DNA from 4 places in the Rhodococcus triatomae genome. Region 1 is predicted to be linked to each of the others. Evidence: predicted binding sites of a transcription regulator. Region 1 holds the regulator's gene; each other region holds the start of a gene.
The links. The regulator LexA, encoded in region 1, represses DNA repair genes until DNA is damaged. The targets are predictions, from matches to a motif close to CGAACANNTGTTCG.

Region 1 (4,538 bases):
GCATCTTCGACTTTCTGAGCGAGGAGGTCGAGAGCGTCGTTGTCGACCTGCCGACCCTGGCAGGCACGGCGCACGCCACGCTTGACCTTCTCCCGGCTGAACGGCTCGGTGACTCCGCTGCGCTTGACGACCGACAGCACCGCGGTTTCGACCGTGCTGAACCGGCGACCGCACTCGGGGCAGGACCGGCGCCGACGAATTGCCTGCCCGTCGTCCACCTCGCGAGAATCGACCACGCGCGAATCCGGGTGTCGGCAGTACGGGCAATGCATCGTCTGTCCTTCGTCGAGGCCGTCGTGGCCGCAACCCCCGGCTCCGTCCGAGAGCGAACCGGCGAGGACTGATTCACATCGCGGACGCACCGAACCGACGCGACCACTCGAGGTGGTATGGCTGACAGTCGTCGAGCCTACCTGCCCCTTCGATCCCGGTCTCATTCAGCGCACGTCAACGATTGGGCGCCGGCACCAGCAACTCCGCGCCGGGAGCGGGAGCACCGACGGGCAACGCATTGAGATCGCGGATCTGCCGCACCGCACGATCGACCGGGACGCCGGGCACCGCCCGCGCCGCCACCTCCGCCAGCGACTCTCCGGCCGCCACCTCGACCGACACCGTCCCGGCGGGCGTTCCCGGCCCTCCCGGCGCCACCGGGACCGCGGGGTTCGCCACCACACCCGCGATGCCGACCAGACCGAGCACGACGAGCGCCGTGGCCGCCGCACCCGCGAAGAAGGTGCGCCACCCGATGTCCGCGATTTCCCCGTGCGGGGCGTCGGACACCCACCTGGCGTGCCCGTATTGCACCCGGCCGGTGGCGGGGCGAGACCTGTCGCGGCCCGCCCGCGCCGGACGAGTCCCACTCCGGTGTAGAGCCTCTCTCCGCTGCAGAACTGCGTTGCTCATGGCTTACCTCCGCTGCCGGCGGTCCGCACCTTCTCGCTCGGGCCGCTCACGAATCGAACACGCGTTCGTGGAACGCATGTTCGATTTCTACCACGGTCGACCGACAATGTCGCGCATTCCGAGCGATTTCCTCGCTCACCCGTTCGAAGGAATGAGGTCCCTCACAGGGCTCGGACGGTCCGGCACGGATTCCCCACCGCGAGCACCCGGTCCGGAACATCCCTGGTCACGACGCTTCCGGCACCCACCACGGCGTCGTCCCCGATGCTCACGCCCGGACAGACGATCACGCCCGCGCCCAGCCACACGTTGTTCCCGATCGTCACGGGTGCCGCACTCTCCCATCGCGTCCGCCGCGCCTCGTGATCGTCGATCGGGTGCAACGCGGTGAGAAGTTGCACGCGCGGCCCGATCGACACGTCGTCACCGATGACGATCGGGGCACAGTCCAACAGGATCGCGTCGTAGTTGAGAAAGGTATTCGCTCCGATGCGAATGTTGCCGCCGTAATCGCACGCGAAGCGCGGCATGATCCACGAGTCGGCACCGAGCGCGCCGAGCAGCCGCTCGAGAACAGCGCGCCTGCGCTCGTCCTCGTCCGCAGCGGCCCCGTTGAACTCGTCGAGGAGGCGTCGACAGGCACGCCGCTCGGACACCAGTTCGACATCGTCGTCGCGATAGAGCTCGCCGGCCAGCATGCGCGCCTTGTGAGAGAGCGGTTCCGGAGATTCGTCCATGCGCCGACAGTACCCACGGGACGGTGCGCGGTCGGGTCGTCGAAGCATCCCCGCCACGCGACACGACGGTCGAACAAGTGTTTGATACTGCGAAGGAATCCGGCTACATTCATGTCATATCGACACTCGAATCCTATTCTCTCCCACGAGTCACGCCGGCGGGAGGGACGACACGGAGGCTTCCACCATGAAGGACGACAGCTCGAGCGGCCGCCCCACCACGGCGACGCTCACCGAACGGCAGCGGCGCGTCCTCGAAGTCATCCGTGAGTCGGTACAGGAGCGCGGCTATCCGCCGAGCATCAGGGAGATCGGGGACGCCGTCGGATTGACCTCGACTTCGTCTGTGGCGCACCAGCTCCGGACGCTCGAACGCAAGGGATTCCTCCGCCGCGACCCCAATCGCCCCCGAGCCGTCGATGTGCGTGGCCTCGACGACACCACCGATCGCGCCCCACAGCGGCCGGCGGCAGGTACCGCTGCCGATCTCTCCGGCACCCACCCCGAACCGACCTTCGTGCCGGTCCTCGGTCGGATCGCCGCGGGTGGGCCGATTCTCGCCGAGGAGTCCATCGAGGATGTCTTCCCCCTCCCACGCGAGTTGGTCGGGCAGGGTTCGCTGTTCCTGCTCCGGGTCGTCGGTGAATCGATGATCGACGCCGCGATCTGCGACGGCGACTGGGTGGTCGTGCGGCAGCAGAACGTCGCCGACAACGGGGACATCGTGGCCGCCATGATCGACGGTGAAGCCACCGTGAAGACCTTCAAGCGCTCGGGCAGGCAGGTCTGGCTCATGCCGCACAATCCGCACTTCGAGCCGATTCCCGGCAACGACGCGACCATTCTCGGCAAGGTCGTCACGGTGATGCGCAAGATCTGACGGCGGCCGGCATCCGGCAACGGGCCGCACGGACACGAACGAGGGGCACGGCGGTCGCCGTGCCCCTCGTTCGTCTGCCGGTCGTGCGGTGTTCGGAGATCGCGCGGTGTCAGAGATTCAGCCCGCGGCCGACGATCTCCTTCATGATCTCCGTGGTGCCCCCGTAGATCGTCTGCACTCGCGAGTCCATGTACGCCTTCGCGACGGGGTACTCCTTCATGTAGCCGTAGCCACCGTGCAGCTGCAGGCAGCGATCGATGAGCTCGACCTGCTTCTCCGTCGTCCACCACTTGGCCATCGCGGCTTCCTGGACGGTGAGCTTGCCCTCGTTGAGCAGCTCGATCGACTTGTCGACGAAGACGCGTGCGATCTCGGTCTCGGTGGCCAGTCCCGCCAGTTCGAACCGGGTGTTCTGGAACTTCCCGATGGACTTTCCGAATGCCTTGCGGTCTCGGCAGTACTGAATCGTCTGCTCGAGAACCGTCTCCATCGCGGCCACCGCGACGACGGCGATGGACAGGCGCTCCTGGGGGAGGTTCTTCATCAGGTAGAGGAAGCCCATGCCCTCCTGGCCGAGAAGATTGGCCGCGGGCACCCGCACGTCGGTGAAGCTGAGTTCGGCCGTGTCCTGGGCCTTCATCCCGATCTTGTCGAGATTGCGGCCCCGCTCGAAGCCCTCCATACCGCGCTCGACGACGAGGAGGCTGAATCCCTGGGCTCCCTTGTCGGGATCCGTCTGCGCGACGACGATCACCAGGTCCGCGTTGATGCCGTTGGTGATGAACGTCTTCGACCCGTTGAGGATCCAGTGATCCCCGTCCCGCACCGCGCGGGTCTTGATGCCCTGCAGGTCGGAACCGGTGCCGGGCTCGGTCATCGCGATGGCGGTGATGATCTCGCCGGACGCGAACCCGGGGAGCCAACGCTGCTTCTGCTCCTCGTTCGCGAGCTCGAGCAGATACGGGGCGACCACGTCGTTGTGGAGCGTGAATCCGATCCCGCTGTAGCCGCCGCGGGTGGTCTCCTCGGTGACGATCGCGTTGTAGCGGAAGTCGACGACTCCCCCGCCGCCGTACTCCTCGGGGACCGCGGTGCCGAGGAAGCCCTGCTTGCCGGCCTCGACCCACACGCTGCGGTCGACGATGTTCTGTTCTTCCCACTTCGCATGGTTCGGGGCGACATGCTGGTCCAGAAACTTGCGGTAGGACTCCCGGAACAGCTCGTGCTCCGGTTCGAACAGGGTGCGCTCCACGCCGACTCCTCTTTCGATAGCTGGATGTACCTGACTCGACGGTAAGCCCAGCGGCCGGTGTGGTGTATGACTCAGGCGATCAGGATTCGTGACCGCGAGCAGACTTGTTGCGCCATGCAGCGAGTTCTCGCAACGCCGGGTAGGCGACCAGGATGCCCACCGACCCCCACGCGATGCCCCCGAGCTCGACGGATCCGATCGTGAGGGTGAGGTCGCCGACGCCGGCGACGAGAGCCGCCGCGGCGACGGTGAGGTTCACCGGATCGGTGAAGTCGACCTTCGCGTCCGTCCAGATCCGTACCCCGAGGATGCCGATGAGTCCGTAGAGCACCAGCGTGGCGCCTCCGATCACCCCGTCGGGCACGGTGAACACCAGCGCACCGAACTTCGGTGAGAACGCGAGCACGATCGCGGTGGCTGCCGCCACCCAGTAGGCCGCGGTGGAATACACGCGCGTGGCCGCCATGACGCCGATGTTCTCGGCATAGGTGGTGGTGCCCGAGCCCCCGCCCAATCCGGCGAGAGTGGTGGCCAGTCCGTCCCCGACGAGGGCGTTTCCGGCGACGTCGTCGAGCGACTTGCCGGTCATGGCGGCGACGGCCTTGACGTGCCCGACGTTCTCCGCGACCAGCACGATCACCACCGGCAGGGTCAACGCGATGACCGACCATTCGAACGCCGGGCCGCGGAACTCGGGCAGCCCGAACCAGGCGGCGTCCCGCAGGGCCGCGACCCGCTCGTCGGCGAGGCCGCCCGTGACCGT
Region 2 (4,538 bases), 1.8 Mb from region 1:
GTGGCCGCATCGGCCCGTCGGCGCGGACTGACCGGGCCGGAGGCGAGGGAGGCGGCCGCCGACGCGCTGCGCCGACTGGCGCTCGACGAGGCGCTGTGGGACGTCGACTGCAGTGTGCTGTCCGGTGGTGAGCGCCAGCGGGTCAACATCGCGGCCGGCACCGTGCATCCGCCCCGGCTGTTGCTGCTGGACGAGCCGGTGTCGGCGTTGGATCCGGCCAATCGTGAACGTGCGCTGGAGTTGATCGCGTCGTTGTCCGCAGGAGGCGTTGCGGTTCTCGCGGTCTTCCACGACCTCGATGCCATGCACCGGCTGGCCTCTCGGGTCATTCGTTTCAGTGAGGGACGTATCGCGCAGCAAGGCAGTCCACTCGAGGTGTTGGGAGTCGCAGCATGAGTACATCAGTTCCCGTCCGGCAGCCGGCCTGGTCGCTCGAGCAGGCCCCGGGCGACTACGTCCTCGGACACGTCCGCGCCGTGTTGCCGGACCGGATCCTCGACGACGCTCGCGTCGTGGTCCGCGACGGGCGGGTGGCCGAGGTCGGCCCCGCTCGCCCCGGCGTGCGGGTCGATGTCGACGGTGGCGGGTTGTTCTGCCTGCCGGGTCTGGTGGACGTGCATTCCGACGGTCTCGAGCGTGAACGCCTACCCCGTCCGGGGGCGGAGCTTCCGTGGATGTTCGCGATGATGTCGTTCGAGGGCAAGCTGCGTGCCGCGGGAGTCACGACGGTGTTCCACGGTGCGTCGTTCTCCGACCGTGAGGCGGCGAAGAACCAGCGCAGTGTGCATGCCGCGCTGGAGATGTGTCAGGCGATCGATGCGTGGAACGAACGGGAGGTCGACGGGAGGCTCGTCGATCACCGCGTGCTCCATCGGCTCGACGTCCGTTCGGCGCCGGGACTGTCGGCGATGCGTGAGCACTTCGATGCGCAGATCGCGGCGGGTCGGATCGACGACCGGGTGCCTGCGGTGATCTCGCACGAGGACCACACCCCGGGGATCGGGCAGTATGCCGACCGGACCTTCTACGAGCGCTATGTCGCGGGTATGCGCGGTATCTCGGTGGACGAGGCGCGTTCGCACGTGGACGAGGTGGTACGCACCCGTGAGGGCAACCTGCCGGTGCGGGAGGAGGCGATGGACTGGCTCGCCGGGTGTGCGGGAGCGGGTCTGGCGATGATCTTCGGCCACGATCCGGAGTCCGCCGTCGAGATCGCCGATCTGGCGCGTCGGGGCGGAAACGTCGCCGAGTTCCCCACGACGGTGGAAGCGGCACGCGAGGCGCGATCGCGGGGAATGTCCGTGGTGATGGGCGGGCCCAACATTTTGCGGGGCGGTTCGCATTCCGGGAACGTCTCGGCGGAGACGCTGGCCGCGGAGGGACTCGTCACCGCCCTCGCTTCCGATTACCTGCCCTCGTCCCTGCTGGGGGCGGCTTTCGCACTGGCGCAGCGGCGTACGCTGCCGCTGCATGCGGCTGTCTCACTGATCACGAGCGGACCCGCGACAGCTGTCGGCTTGGCGGACCGGGGTGCGTTGGAACCCGGACAACGAGCGGATCTGGTGATCGTGGGCCTCGAACACGACTGCCCGGTGGTGCGTTCGGTGCTCAGGGCCCGCTCCTGATTCGGACGCGCCTGTGCCTCGCCGCTTTCCGGATCTCTTTGCGTTCGTGGCACATCGGCTGTCGGCTTCCGGGAATCGGTTCTCGTGCCGGGTCGACGCTCGCCGGTGGGGTGAATACCGGGTGCCTGGTCTTGCCGATCGTCACTTCCCAGTCCGTGGTGTGGAGTAGTCGGTGGTGGGTGCCGCAGAGCAATACGAGGTTGTCGAGGTCGGTGGGTCCGCCGTCTGCCCAATGCGTGATGTGGTGGCCCTCGCACCAGGCGGCGGTTGCTCCGCAGCCGGGGAAGGCGCAGCCACCGTCGCGGGCGGCGAGGGCTGTGCGTTGGGCCCTGGTGACGGTGCGGTGGGTGCGTCCCACACTCAGCGGGGCGCCGTGCTCGTCGAGGATGATCGCCGTCACCTGCGCGTCACACCCCAACAAGCGTGCGGTGTTGATCGTGAGTGGCCCCATCCACGGCGACCACGCAATACCCCGCCGATCCGCGAGATCGGCAAGGTCGGCCATGTCATCCGCGTCGTCCGTGCTGTCCGCGTCGTCCGTGCTGTCCGTGCTGTGGGGGTCCTGTGGGGGCCGCGTGTTCGGTGCGGCACCCGCGCCGGCATGCCGGCGGGCAGATTCTTCCCGCCGGTCCTGGCCGAGGTCCCGCGCGTGTACGTGTACCGACAGGTGCGGACGTTCCCCACCCTCGACCCCCAACTCGCCGAACGCGAGGAGCATCGACAACAACTGGGCGAGCCCGTCCGCGCGACGTCGGGACGGTGTGCGCGGGTCACGTGTCCCGTCCGCTGCGGGTTGTGGGGCCGAGTATTTCGACAGGGCGGTCAGCAGCATCTCCCCGGTCACTGCGTCCACGTCACCACGAATCGCGACCCGACCATTCAACGTCTTCGACACATACAGCTCGTTACGGTCGGTGTCCTCACTGGCGGGCTGGTCGTCGGTTTCGAAGATCGCCTCCAACTTCGCAATCGCCATGCGGACTCCGTCGGTACGCGCCAACGGCCCGTCCGCCGCCGCCAGCAACGCCGCCACACACCCCGGTAGTGCCTCCGCGGGCATGCCTTTCGGGGGCTTCGTGCAGAACCGGACGATCAGCAACGCGTGCTCGAACGCGATCCGACCTTCATCGAACGCCTCCGCTACCGCGGGATGCTCGGCCAACCCGGCACCGAGTTCCACGATCCGCCCCGCCGCACCCGGCGACACCACCGTCACCGACGACAACCACCCCTTCGTCGACGCGAACCCGTGATCCTCCCGCGTACACCGACGTTCCACCTCGGCGACCACAGCGACCCGCTGCGCCTCCCACACCGCGATCTTCGCGCTCAACGCGACAGCGTCACACAACAACTCACGAGTGGTCCGTTGCCGGAAACGATCCCCCTGGTACCCCATACACGAACATTACCTCGAAAGAATGTTCGATTCAAGGAGGATTTCTGCGCCTGCGCCTGCGTCTCCGCCGGCTCGAGGTGCGCGCCGGTAAAACCGCTTGGTCGGCCTGCCTCGTCGTTCTAGGGTGACCCGCATGGCATCGGTCAGGCAGGTCCAGGTCACTTTCGACTCCGCTGATCCCGAGCGCCTCGCGTACTTCTGGTGCGAGATTCTCGGCTATGTGGTGCCGTCGCCACCTGGCGGGTTCGCGACGTGGACGGACTACGACGCAAGCTTGCCCGTCGAGTCCCGAGGCCGGGCGTTCGTCTGTGGCGACCCGACGGGCGTGGGCCCGCGGCTGCACTTCCAGCGAGTCCCCGAGGGGAAGGTGGCAAAGAACCGGGTGCATCTCGACGTCCGTGTCGGCACCGGGTTGGTCGGGGACGAGCGCCTGGCCGCGCTGGAAGCCGAGTCCGACCGGCTGGTCGCGCTCGGTGCTGTGCAGGTGCGCGTGTTGCACGCCGACGGCGTCGATGAATCCTGCATCGTCATGCGGGACATCGAAGGCAACGAGTTCTGTCTGGACTGAACGCGTCCTGGACTGAACACATCGGGCGCCCGGTCGCGACCTCCACCGCGCACACGGGACAATTCGCCCGTCTCGATCCGACACGTTGTCGGTCCGTTCATTCCTTCGTGCCCACGAATTCGGCGTGAACCGGGACGCTTTCGTCGAACCGCGCAGTGAAGCGCGGGTCTCCGCCGCCGAGGGGTGAGTGCCTCGGGGATCGTCGAGGGAGTGAACTGATGGGTACAACTCTGCGCACAGCCGGGTGCGTTGCCGGCGTGCTCGTGTCGACCGCGGTGATCGCGGCCTGTGGTAGCAGCGCCGCCGAGAGCGCCGAGCCGGCGGCGGACACACGCGACAAGCTTGTGTTCGCGGCGATTCCCTCGGAGGAATCCCAGAGCCTGCAGCAGCGCTACCGGCTCGTCATCGAGGTCATCGAAGACGAAACGGGTTTGCCGGTCGAGTTCCAGAACGCCACCGACTACGCCGCCGTCATCGAGGCGCAACGCGCGGGTAAGGCGGACATCGCCGGGTACGGTCCGTTCTCCTATGTGACGGCGCGTGATTCGGGAGTGGGGACCACGCCGGTCGCCTCCGCCGTGGACGCCGCGGACATCGATCCCGGCTACTACGCCTACGGAATCGCGCATCCCGGCGCCGGAATCTCCGGTCTGGCAGACATGCGGGGAAGGAACGTCTGCTTCGTCGACCCCGCGTCGACCTCCGGCTACCTGTATCCGTCCGCCGGCCTGGTCGGCGCCGGGATCGACCCGGCCACCGATCTGAACGCCGTGTACGCCGGGGGCCACGACGCCGTCGTGTTCGCGGTGGCCAGTGGCCAGTGCGATGCGGGCTTCGCCACCCAGACGATGGTCGAGGAGACCCTTCCCGGCAAGGGGCAGCTCGAGGACGGCGACGTCCAGGTCGTCTGGACGTCGGAACTGATCGCGGGGAGCCCGATCACGAT
Region 3 (4,538 bases), 530 kb from region 1:
AGCGAGCCGATCGCCTGGAGCAGTGCGAGATCGCCGTTGGCGGAGATCTGGAGATGCAGGTCCGACAACTCGGTGCCGTGTCCGATCACCCCGCGGGCTGCCTGCGGGTTCTTGAAGCGGATCAGTCCCGCCTCGCGGAGTGGATTGATCGACAGGATCTTCGCGCCGTTCCGCTTCGCCTTCTCGAGCGCGGTGAGCATGCGGGGATGATTGGTGCCGGGATTCTGGCCCTGCAGGATGATGAGCTGCGCGTTGTAGACGTCGTCGAGGGTGACGCTGGCCTTGCCGATGCCGATCGACTCCTGCAGCGCGACGCTGGTGGACTCGTGGCACATGTTGGAACAGTCGGGCAGGTTGTTGGTCCCGAACGCCCGCACGAACAGTTGGTAGGCGAACGCGGCCTCGTTGGACGCGCGGCCCGAGGTGTAGAAGATCGCCTCGTCGGGGTTGTCGAGCCGGGTGAGGTGTGAGGCGATCAGCGCATAGGCCTCGTCCCATCCGAGCGGTTCGTAGTGGCTGCCACCGGGGCGTTTGATCATCGGGTGGGTGATCCGTCCCTGCTGACCGAGCCAGTACTCGCTGTGGGTGTCGAGCTCGGCGATGGAGTGCCGGGCGAAGAACTCCGGCGTCGCCCTCATCCGGGTGGCTTCCTCGGCGACCGCTTTCGCGCCGTTCTCGCAGAACTCGGCCGGGTGCCGATGTCCCGGGTCCGGATCGGGCCACGCGCAACTCATACAGTCGAACCCGTCCACCTGGTTGACCTCGCGGAGTGTCTCCGCGGTGCGGACGATGCCCATGTGCTCGAGCGAGCGCTTCATCGCCACGGCCACGGCGGTGGGTCCCACCGCGTGGTCGGCAGGTGGTCGGATCTCGAGATCGGCCTCGTCGTAGTCGCCGTCCCGGCCGTCGCGGTCGATGGGCTGGTGCATCGTGTGCCTTCTCTCTCAGTGCGCGCCGCCGGTCTCGATCAGCAGTACCCCACCCATGATCAGGACGATACCGATGCCCATCACCACGGTGAGCGGTTCCCGGAAGAGAAATCTGCTCGCGACGGCCGTCACGGCCACGCCGACGGCGGCCCAGATGCCGTAGGCGACGCCGAGGGGGAGGCCCGCGCGCAGAGTGAGGGACAGGAACCCGAACGCCAGGAGGTAGCCGACCACCACGACCAGGTACCACGCGCGGCGGCCGCCCACTCCGGCACGAAGCGACAGGGTCGCGGTGACCTCGGCGACGATGGCACAGATCAGGAAGACGCCGGCCATCAGTGAGTCGCCCCCGGCTCGGCGGACACGGTGGACACGGCGGACCGGTGGGCGATCTGTGACCCGATCTCCACGCAGAGCACGCCCACTCCCACGAGCACGATCCCGATGACCATGACGAGGGTGAGAGGCTCGGCGAAGAGGACGGCGGCTGCCGCCGCGGTGAGGGCGACACCGACCGCGCCCCAGATCCCGTAGGCCACACCGAGCGGCATGCCCGCCCGCAGGGTGAATCCGAGAAGGACGAAGGCACTGACGTAGCCGAGCACGACGAGGACGTACCACCCGGGATGGTCGAGTGCGGCCTTCAGGGACAGTGATCCGGTGACCTCGCAGGCGATGGCTCCGGCGAGAAAAGCCCATCTGTTCACAGGCTGCACTCTCCCCGAGATCGTCGGCGCTCGCACAGTTGCTCCCGACGCAGCCGCACCGTATCATCGAACGTACATTCGAACAGATGTCCTTCCCCTCCGGCATCGTCGAGAAGCCCGGCAGTCGGAGAAATCGGCGGTCGGCCCGAGAAGCGGTGGCGAGAAATCGTGTGACCGAGGCAGGAGGGGCAGCAATGGGCTGGGGAAACGGTCCGCCGACATGGGCGGAGATGGAGCGGGTGCTGTCCGGTCGCCCCGGACGGGAGCCGGACAGCCCGGGCGATGGCGGGGACAGCCCGGCGTGGTCGAGGCGTAGAGGCGAATACCGGGTCGGCGCGGCGCGGCGCCGAACCGGGGCGGTGCCCTACGCCGAACTGCATGCGCACTCCGCATTCAGCTTCCTCGACGGTGCCGCCTCCCCGGAAGAACTGGTGGAGGAGGCGGCGCAACTCGGGCTCGAGGCGCTCGCCCTCACCGATCACGACGGGTTCTACGGAGTGGTCCGGTTCGCCGAGGCCGCACGCGAATGGGGGATGCCGACCGTGTTCGGGTCCGAGCTGACCCTCGACGACGGGCACCTGCTGGTGCTGGCGCGGGGGCAGGAGGGCTATCGCCGGCTGTCCCGCCAGATCGCGGCGGCGCATCTGGCGGGCGGGGCGAAAGGGGTGCTCCACTACAACCTGGACGAGCTGACCGAGGCGGCAGGTGGGCACTGGCAGATCCTCACCGGCTGCCGGAAGGGCCATGTCCGGCACGCCCTCGCCGAATCCGGGCCGGACGCGGCTGCGGTGCGGCTACGAGAGTTGGTCGACCGTTTCGGCGCGGACCGGGTGACGGTCGAGCTCACCCGGCACGGGATACCCACCGACGACGAGCGTAATGCGGCCCTCGCGGCCCTGGCACGCAGTCACGGGCTGTCGACGATCGCCTCCACCGCGGCGCATTTCGCACGTCCGGAGCAGCGCCGGCTGGCGATGGCGATGGCGGCCGTCGGTGGCCGGCAGAGCCTGGACGACGCGGTCGGCAGGCTGCCGCCCACCGGAGGAACGCACCTCAGGTCGGGGGAGGAGATGGCGCAACTGTTCGCGCGATACCCCGAGGCGGTGCGCGAGGCCGCGCGGCTGGGCCTCGAGTGCGCCTTCGACCTGGACCTCATCGCCCCGGAGTTGCCGCCCTTCGACGTCCCGGACGGGTACAGCGAGGCCGGATGGTTGCGGGAACTCGCACTGACCGGGGCGCATCGGCGTTACGGGACGCCCGCGGAGAACTCGGCCGCCTACCGGCAGATCGAACACGAATTGGACGTCATCGAGACCATGGACTTCCCCGGCTACTTCCTGGTCGTCCACGACATCGTGCAGTTCTGCAAGGCCAACGACATCCTCTGCCAGGGAAGGGGTTCGGCTGCGAACTCGGCGGTGTGCTTCGCGATCGGGATCACCAACGTGGATCCGGTGCGCAACGAGTTGCTGTTCGAGCGCTTCCTCTCACCGGCCCGGGACGGGCCACCGGACATCGATCTCGACATCGAATCCGACCGGCGCGAGGAGGCCATTCAGCACGTCTACACCAAGTACGGGCGGGACTACGCGGCCCAGGTCGCCAATGTGATCACCTACCGGGGCAAGTCCGCCGTCCGGGACATGGCGCGCGCACTCGGGTTCTCCCAGGGACAGCAGGACGCCTGGAGCAGACAGATCGGCCGATGGTCCGGGGTCGACAAGGAGACCGGCACCGACATCCCACCCGCCGTGCTCGAGCTCGCCGCGCAGATCGAGGGCTATCCGAGGCATCTCGGCATCCACTCGGGAGGCATGGTGATCTGCGACCGTCCCATCGCGGACGTGTGCCCGGTCGAATGGGCCAGGATGGAGAACCGGAGCGTGCTGCAGTGGGACAAGGACGACTGTGCGGCAGCAGGTTTGGTGAAGTTCGATCTCCTCGGGCTGGGCATGCTGTCCGCTCTGCACTACATGATCGACCTGGCGGCGCAGCACAAGGGGATCGAGGTCGACCTCGCGCAGTTGGACCTGTCCGAGACGGCGGTCTACGAGATGCTGCAACGGGGCGATTCGGTGGGGGTGTTCCAGGTGGAGTCGCGGGCCCAGATGGCCACCCTTCCGCGTCTCAAACCGCGGCGCTTCTACGACCTGGTGGTCGAGGTGGCGCTCATCCGCCCGGGGCCCATCCAGGGCGGATCGGTGCACCCGTACATCCGCCGCCGCAACAAGCTCGAGCCGGTCGTCTACGACCACCCCTGTCTCGAGCCGTCGTTGCAACGCACCTACGGTGTCCCGCTCTTCCAGGAGCAGCTCATGCAGATGGCCGTCGACGCCGCGGGATTCACCCCCGCCGAGGCGGATCAGCTGCGCCGGGCGATGGGTTCCAAACGGTCCACGGAGAAGATGGAACGATTGCGGGACAGGCTCTACCGAGGCATGCGCGAGTTGCACGGCATCGAGGGGGAAGTGGCGGACCGGATCTACGAGAAGCTCTATGCATTCGCCAATTTCGGTTTCCCGGAGAGCCATTCGCAGAGCTTCGCGTCGCTCGTCTTCTACTCGTCGTGGTTCAAACTGCACCATCCCGCGATCTTCTGCGCGGGGCTCCTGCGCGCCCAGCCGATGGGCTTCTACACTCCGCAGTCGCTGGTCGCCGACGCGCGGCGACACGGGGTCACGGTCCGCGGCGCGGACGTCAACGCCTCCCTCGCCCACGCCACCGTGGAATCGGAAGGGACGGTGGTCCGACTCGGGCTCGGCGAGGTCCGCCACATCGGCGAACCCCTGGCCCGGCGGATCGTCGAGGCCCGGGACCGGGGCGGTCCGTTCACGTCCTTCCTCGACCTCACCGGCCGGGTGGAACTGAGCGTCCCCCAGGCCGAGTCCCTGGCCACGGCAGG
Region 4 (4,538 bases), 670 kb from region 1:
CCTCACTCTCAACCGGCCGGAGTTCTTCGAAGCGGTGCTGGCGATCAACGCGCTCGGCGCACTGGCAGTGCCGGTGAACTTCCGCCTCACTCCACCGGAGGTCGCGTACATCGTCCGCGATTCCGGTGCGACGGTGGTGTTCACCGAGCCCACGCTGGCGCCGCTGGTGGCTGCTGTCCGGCAGCACGTGCCGGAGTTGGGCCTCGTCGTCAACATGGGGGCGCCGACGGAAGGTGACGTCCTCGGCTACGAAGAACTGATCGAAGAAGGGGCGGAAGTTTTCGAGCCCCTGGACATTCCCGAGGACACTCCCGCGCTCATCCTCTACACCTCGGGAACCACGGGATCGCCGAAGGGTGCGGTCCTCACGCACACCAACATGGCGAGTCAGGCCGTGACCTGTATCCGAGCCATGCGCTACGACCGTGGTGACGACATCGGGTTCCTCGCCTCGCCGGTGTTCCACGTCGCCGCGCTGGGTTCGGTCGCTCCGATGCTCATGCTGGGCAACACCACCGTGATCCACCCGCTCAAAGCCTTCGACCCCGGCGAGATGCTGGACGCCTGGGAGCGGGATCGGGTGACGACGGTGTTCCTGGTGCCGGTCCAGTGGCAGGCGGTGTGCGCCGATCCCACGGTGTCCCAGCGGGATCTGGCGTTGCGGGTCATCAGTTGGGGGGCTGCTCCGGCGTCGGACACGGTGCTGCGCGCGATGGCCGAGACCTTCTCCGACGCCCTCATCGTCGCGGTGTTCGGGCAGACCGAGATGTCGCCCATCACCTGCGTTCTCGATGGTGACGACGCGATCCGCAAGCTGGGTTCGGTGGGAAAGCCGATTCCGACCATCCAGACCAGGATCGTCGACGATCAGATGAACGATGTCGCGCCGGGTGCGGTCGGAGAGATCGTCTATCGCGGTCCGACGATGATGCTCGAGTACTGGCAGAACCCCGCCGCCACCGCGGATGCCTTCGCCGGCGGATGGTTCCATTCGGGCGATCTGGTCCGCCAGGACGAGGAGGGATTCGTCTACGTCGTCGATCGCAAGAAGGACATGATCATCTCCGGTGGCGAGAACATTTATTGCGCGGAGGTCGAGAACGCCCTGTTCGCGCACCCGGCGGTGCGGGAGGCGGCAGTGGTCGGCCGCGCGGATCCCAAGTGGACCGAGGTGCCGGTCGCCGTCGTGGCACTGGAAGAAGGTGCGAGCGAACTGTCGGTCGAGGACCTGTCCGCGTGGCTCGACGACAAGCTCGCCCGGTACAAGCACCCGAAGGACGTCGTGCTCGTCGACGCGTTGCCGCGCAACGCAAGTGGCAAGGTGGTCAAGGTCGAGTTGAGAAAGCAGCACGGGGTGGACGAAGCTGCCGTGCGCTGACGCGAGGCGGTGACCGGGAATCGGGGTCAGGGCGCCGGTGCGGGTGACCGGCCCGGATGCTCGCCGGCTCGCCGGCGACTTCCCCGGCGTGTGGCACTGCACGTGCGAGTGGGGCCGACACCGGCCGGCGGGGTGAACTGTGGCTGTCGGTTTCTGCCGGTGGTGACATCCCAGTCCGTGATGTGCAGGAGCCGGTGGTGTGCTCCGCAGAGCAGCACGAGGTTGTCGAGGTCGGTGGGTCCGCCGTCGGCCCAGTGGATGATGTGGTGGCCTTCGCACTGGGCGGGTGGTGCCCCACATCCGGGGAAGGCGCAGCCTCGGTCGCGGGCGGCGAGTGCTCGGCGTTGGGCCCTGGTGACGGTGCGGTGGGTACGGCCCACGCTCAACGGGACCCCGTGATCGTCGAGAACGATCGCGGTGACGTTCGCGTCGCATCCGAGGAGGCGTGCGGTGTTGACCGTGAGTGGTCCCATCCACGGCGACCACGCGATACCCCGACCCTCGGCGAGATCATCGGCCCAGCCAGGTGCCCGGGTCTCGTCGCTGCTCGTCTCGTCTGTGTCGTCGGTTCCGTGCTTGTCGTGCGTGCTGTGCGAGGCCGGCGGGTTCGCAGTGGCCGTGGCACAGGCACCGGCCTGTCGGCGGGTGTATTCCTCGCGCCGGTCCTGACCGAGATCCCGCGCATGCACGTGTACCGACAGGTGGGGGCGTTCACCGCCCTCGTGCCCGAGGTCCCCGAATGCGAGCAGCATCGACAACAACTGCGTCAGCCCGTCCGCGCGCCGCCGACCCGGTGTGCGCAGGTCACGTGCCCCGTCTTCGGCTGGGCGAGGGGCCGAGAACTTGGACAGGGCGGTCAACAGCATCTCCCCGGTCACCGCATCCACATCACCGCGAATCGCGACCCGACCGTTCAGGGTCTTCGATACGAACAGCTCGTTGCGGTCGATGTCTTCCGACGCGGGCTGCTCGTCCGATTCGAAGATCGCCTCCAACTTCGCGATCGCCGTGCGCACTCCGTCGGTACGCGCCAACGGCCCGTCCGCCGCCGCCAGCAAAGCAGCGACACACCCCGGTAGTGCCTCCGCGGGCATGCCTTTCGGTGGGCGAGCGCAGAACCGGACGATCAACAATGCATGCTCGGGCGCGATCCGCCCAGCATCGAACGCTTCGGCAACTGCGGGCTGCTCCGCCAGCCCGACACCGAGTTCCACGATCCGCCCTGCCGCGCCCGGGGACACCAGCGTCACCGACGACAACCAGCCCTTCGTCGACGCATAGCCGTGATCGGTGCGCGTGCACCGGCGCTCGACTTCGGTGACCGCAGCGACCCGCTGCGCCTCCAACGACGCGATCCGGGTGCTCAACGAGACAGCGTCACACAGCAACTCGCGGTTGCTGCGTTGCCGGAAACGATCCCCCTGATGCCCCATGAATGAATTCTACCTCGTACACATGTTCGATTCAAGGCCTGGTTTTTGGCGGTTCGCGGCGACGATTGAAGCCACGGACACGTCGATTCTCTATGGGTACAGCTGGATTCGACCTCGGCTGCGGCAAGTATGGCCGCGGTAAGCAGGGTCTGTCGTGGCGCTCGTTGTCATCGGCGGTGGTGCATCGGTCGGGGCGTCGATAGGGCGGGAAGCCGGACTGGTGTGGGTGTGTTCGACGGCTGGGTATCAGTCGCGTGGGGGCCAGGCGGTGGTGTCGCTGCTGACCACTGCGGGGTGGGTGATGGTCGCTGTCACCCATTGGGCGAAGGTCATCGCGAACCCGTGGGTGAGGGTGGCGTCGACCATGCCCCCTTCGATCCAGGTGTCAGGGTCCTCGCGGAGGAAGAACCGGTATTTGCCGCTGAAGCCTCCACCTGGCCGGGTGAGTTTCTCCACGGCGACGCCGGGGCCGACGGTCCCGTGCCACATCCACGCCACCGGGCCCAGCGCGGCGATACCGTATCCGCGTGCGGAACTGACAATTCGGGCGGCGTACCCGTTCAGTGTGTCGTGGAACCGGGAGAACTCGATTGGCCGGCCGCTCTCCTGGTAGCGCTCGTCTCCGTAGGCGAGTGCGTATCCGCGTTCGGTGCGGCGGATACCGGTATAGCCCTGGTAGAACCTGCCTGGCGACCGGGCCTCGGTGAGTACGTAGTTGTCGCCGGAGTAGGGCTCTCGGTGGTAGTTCTTGCCGAGCCCTTGTTGGAGTGCTTGACCCAGGAATGCGACGGCGGCGGTGAATTGGGTGACTTCGTCGTCGGTGAGATGACCGTAGCCGTAGATGAGGTTTTCTTCCTCGGCATACCGGTGTGGTCGGCGCGTGGTAGGGGGGCGTGGTCATCGAAGTGGCTTTCGCGTTGGCCTTCATGCAGTCGTGGTGTCGTGTGGGTGAGGGTTTCGCTGGTTCAGTAGGTGATTCGCTCGACGGACTGGACGAGCCTGTGCGCGGTGGGTAGGTCGTCGGGTGGTGCGGCGTGGTGGGCGATGGTGCCGGTGGCTTGCAGGATCGACCAGCCTCGGCTGCTGTGGGACAGGATGTATCGGTGTATGCACCACAGGACATGGTTCTCGTGGTGGTAGGTGCCGGTGAACCCTGCGGACCACGATGTTCCAGGTATGTCCTCGGTGACGGGACTGTGGTCGTAGTACCGGAATTGTGGGAGTCGCACGGTGTCGGCCCAGGTGTGCGCCAGGACGTCGGTCGGGTGCAGGGGTGTGGTGGTCGACCAGCGGCCGATCATGATGTTCGATCCGAAGTGTCCTGTCCCGACCTGATCCGGCCGATACAGCAGGGTCCATCCGGCGGGGGCTTCGTCGCTGGGCAGCCATTCTTCTGGGATGGTCTCGACAGTGGGGCGCTCCGGTGTCAGTGCTGCGCCTGTGGCGGCGAGGTATTCGGGCACGCTCATCGTTGCCCGAGCGCGACGTACCGAGGTGAGTTCGGGCCGCGGGTCTGTGGGGTCAGTAGAGCTCATCGAACTTCCCCTCATAGTACGTTCGCTTGAACTGCACTTGGTAAATCGAGCCGACCACCAGTAACAGTGTGAAAAAGAACCCCAAACCGATCTTCCCGAAAAACGCTGAGCTGATGATCATTCCGAGGCAACAAACAACGCGGTTGACGGTGTAGGCGCGCATCGTCCACGCATGACGCTCCGGACGGTCCA

Region 2: the regulator LexA is predicted to act here: its motif matches at 3,040-3,053, upstream of G4H71_RS10885 (HNH endonuclease signature motif containing protein).
Region 3: the regulator LexA is predicted to act here: its motif matches at 1,704-1,717, upstream of G4H71_RS17310 (error-prone DNA polymerase).
Region 4: the regulator LexA is predicted to act here: its motif matches at 2,827-2,840, upstream of G4H71_RS16555 (HNH endonuclease signature motif containing protein).

What each region holds. Positions count from the first base shown of each region.
Region 1 covers NZ_CP048814.1:4,163,478-4,168,015, reverse strand. Annotated here, with positions in the region: gene nrdR (transcriptional regulator NrdR) at 1-272, opposite strand, end outside; gene G4H71_RS19820 (hypothetical protein) at 448-906, opposite strand; gene G4H71_RS19815 (sugar O-acetyltransferase) at 1,068-1,643, opposite strand; gene lexA (transcriptional repressor LexA) at 1,831-2,523, shown strand; gene G4H71_RS19805 (acyl-CoA dehydrogenase family protein) at 2,633-3,775, opposite strand; gene G4H71_RS19800 (uracil-xanthine permease family protein) at 3,855-4,538, opposite strand, start outside.
Region 2 covers NZ_CP048814.1:2,317,138-2,321,675, forward strand. Annotated here, with positions in the region: gene G4H71_RS10875 (ATP-binding cassette domain-containing protein) at 1-396, shown strand, start outside; gene G4H71_RS10880 (alpha-D-ribose 1-methylphosphonate 5-triphosphate diphosphatase) at 393-1,625, shown strand; gene G4H71_RS10885 (HNH endonuclease signature motif containing protein) at 1,609-3,024, opposite strand; gene G4H71_RS10890 (VOC family protein) at 3,158-3,592, shown strand; gene G4H71_RS10895 (phosphate/phosphite/phosphonate ABC transporter substrate-binding protein) at 3,811-4,538, shown strand, end outside.
Region 3 covers NZ_CP048814.1:3,629,700-3,634,237, forward strand. Annotated here, with positions in the region: gene G4H71_RS17295 (FdhF/YdeP family oxidoreductase) at 1-929, opposite strand, end outside; gene G4H71_RS17300 (DMT family transporter) at 945-1,265, opposite strand; gene G4H71_RS17305 (DMT family transporter) at 1,265-1,636, opposite strand; gene G4H71_RS17310 (error-prone DNA polymerase) at 1,831-4,538, shown strand, end outside.
Region 4 covers NZ_CP048814.1:3,491,519-3,496,056, forward strand. Annotated here, with positions in the region: gene fadD5 (fatty-acid--CoA ligase FadD5) at 1-1,378, shown strand, start outside; gene G4H71_RS16555 (HNH endonuclease signature motif containing protein) at 1,405-2,811, opposite strand; gene G4H71_RS16560 (hypothetical protein) at 3,058-3,300, opposite strand; gene G4H71_RS16565 (hypothetical protein) at 3,777-4,346, opposite strand; gene G4H71_RS16570 (hypothetical protein) at 4,333-4,538, opposite strand, start outside.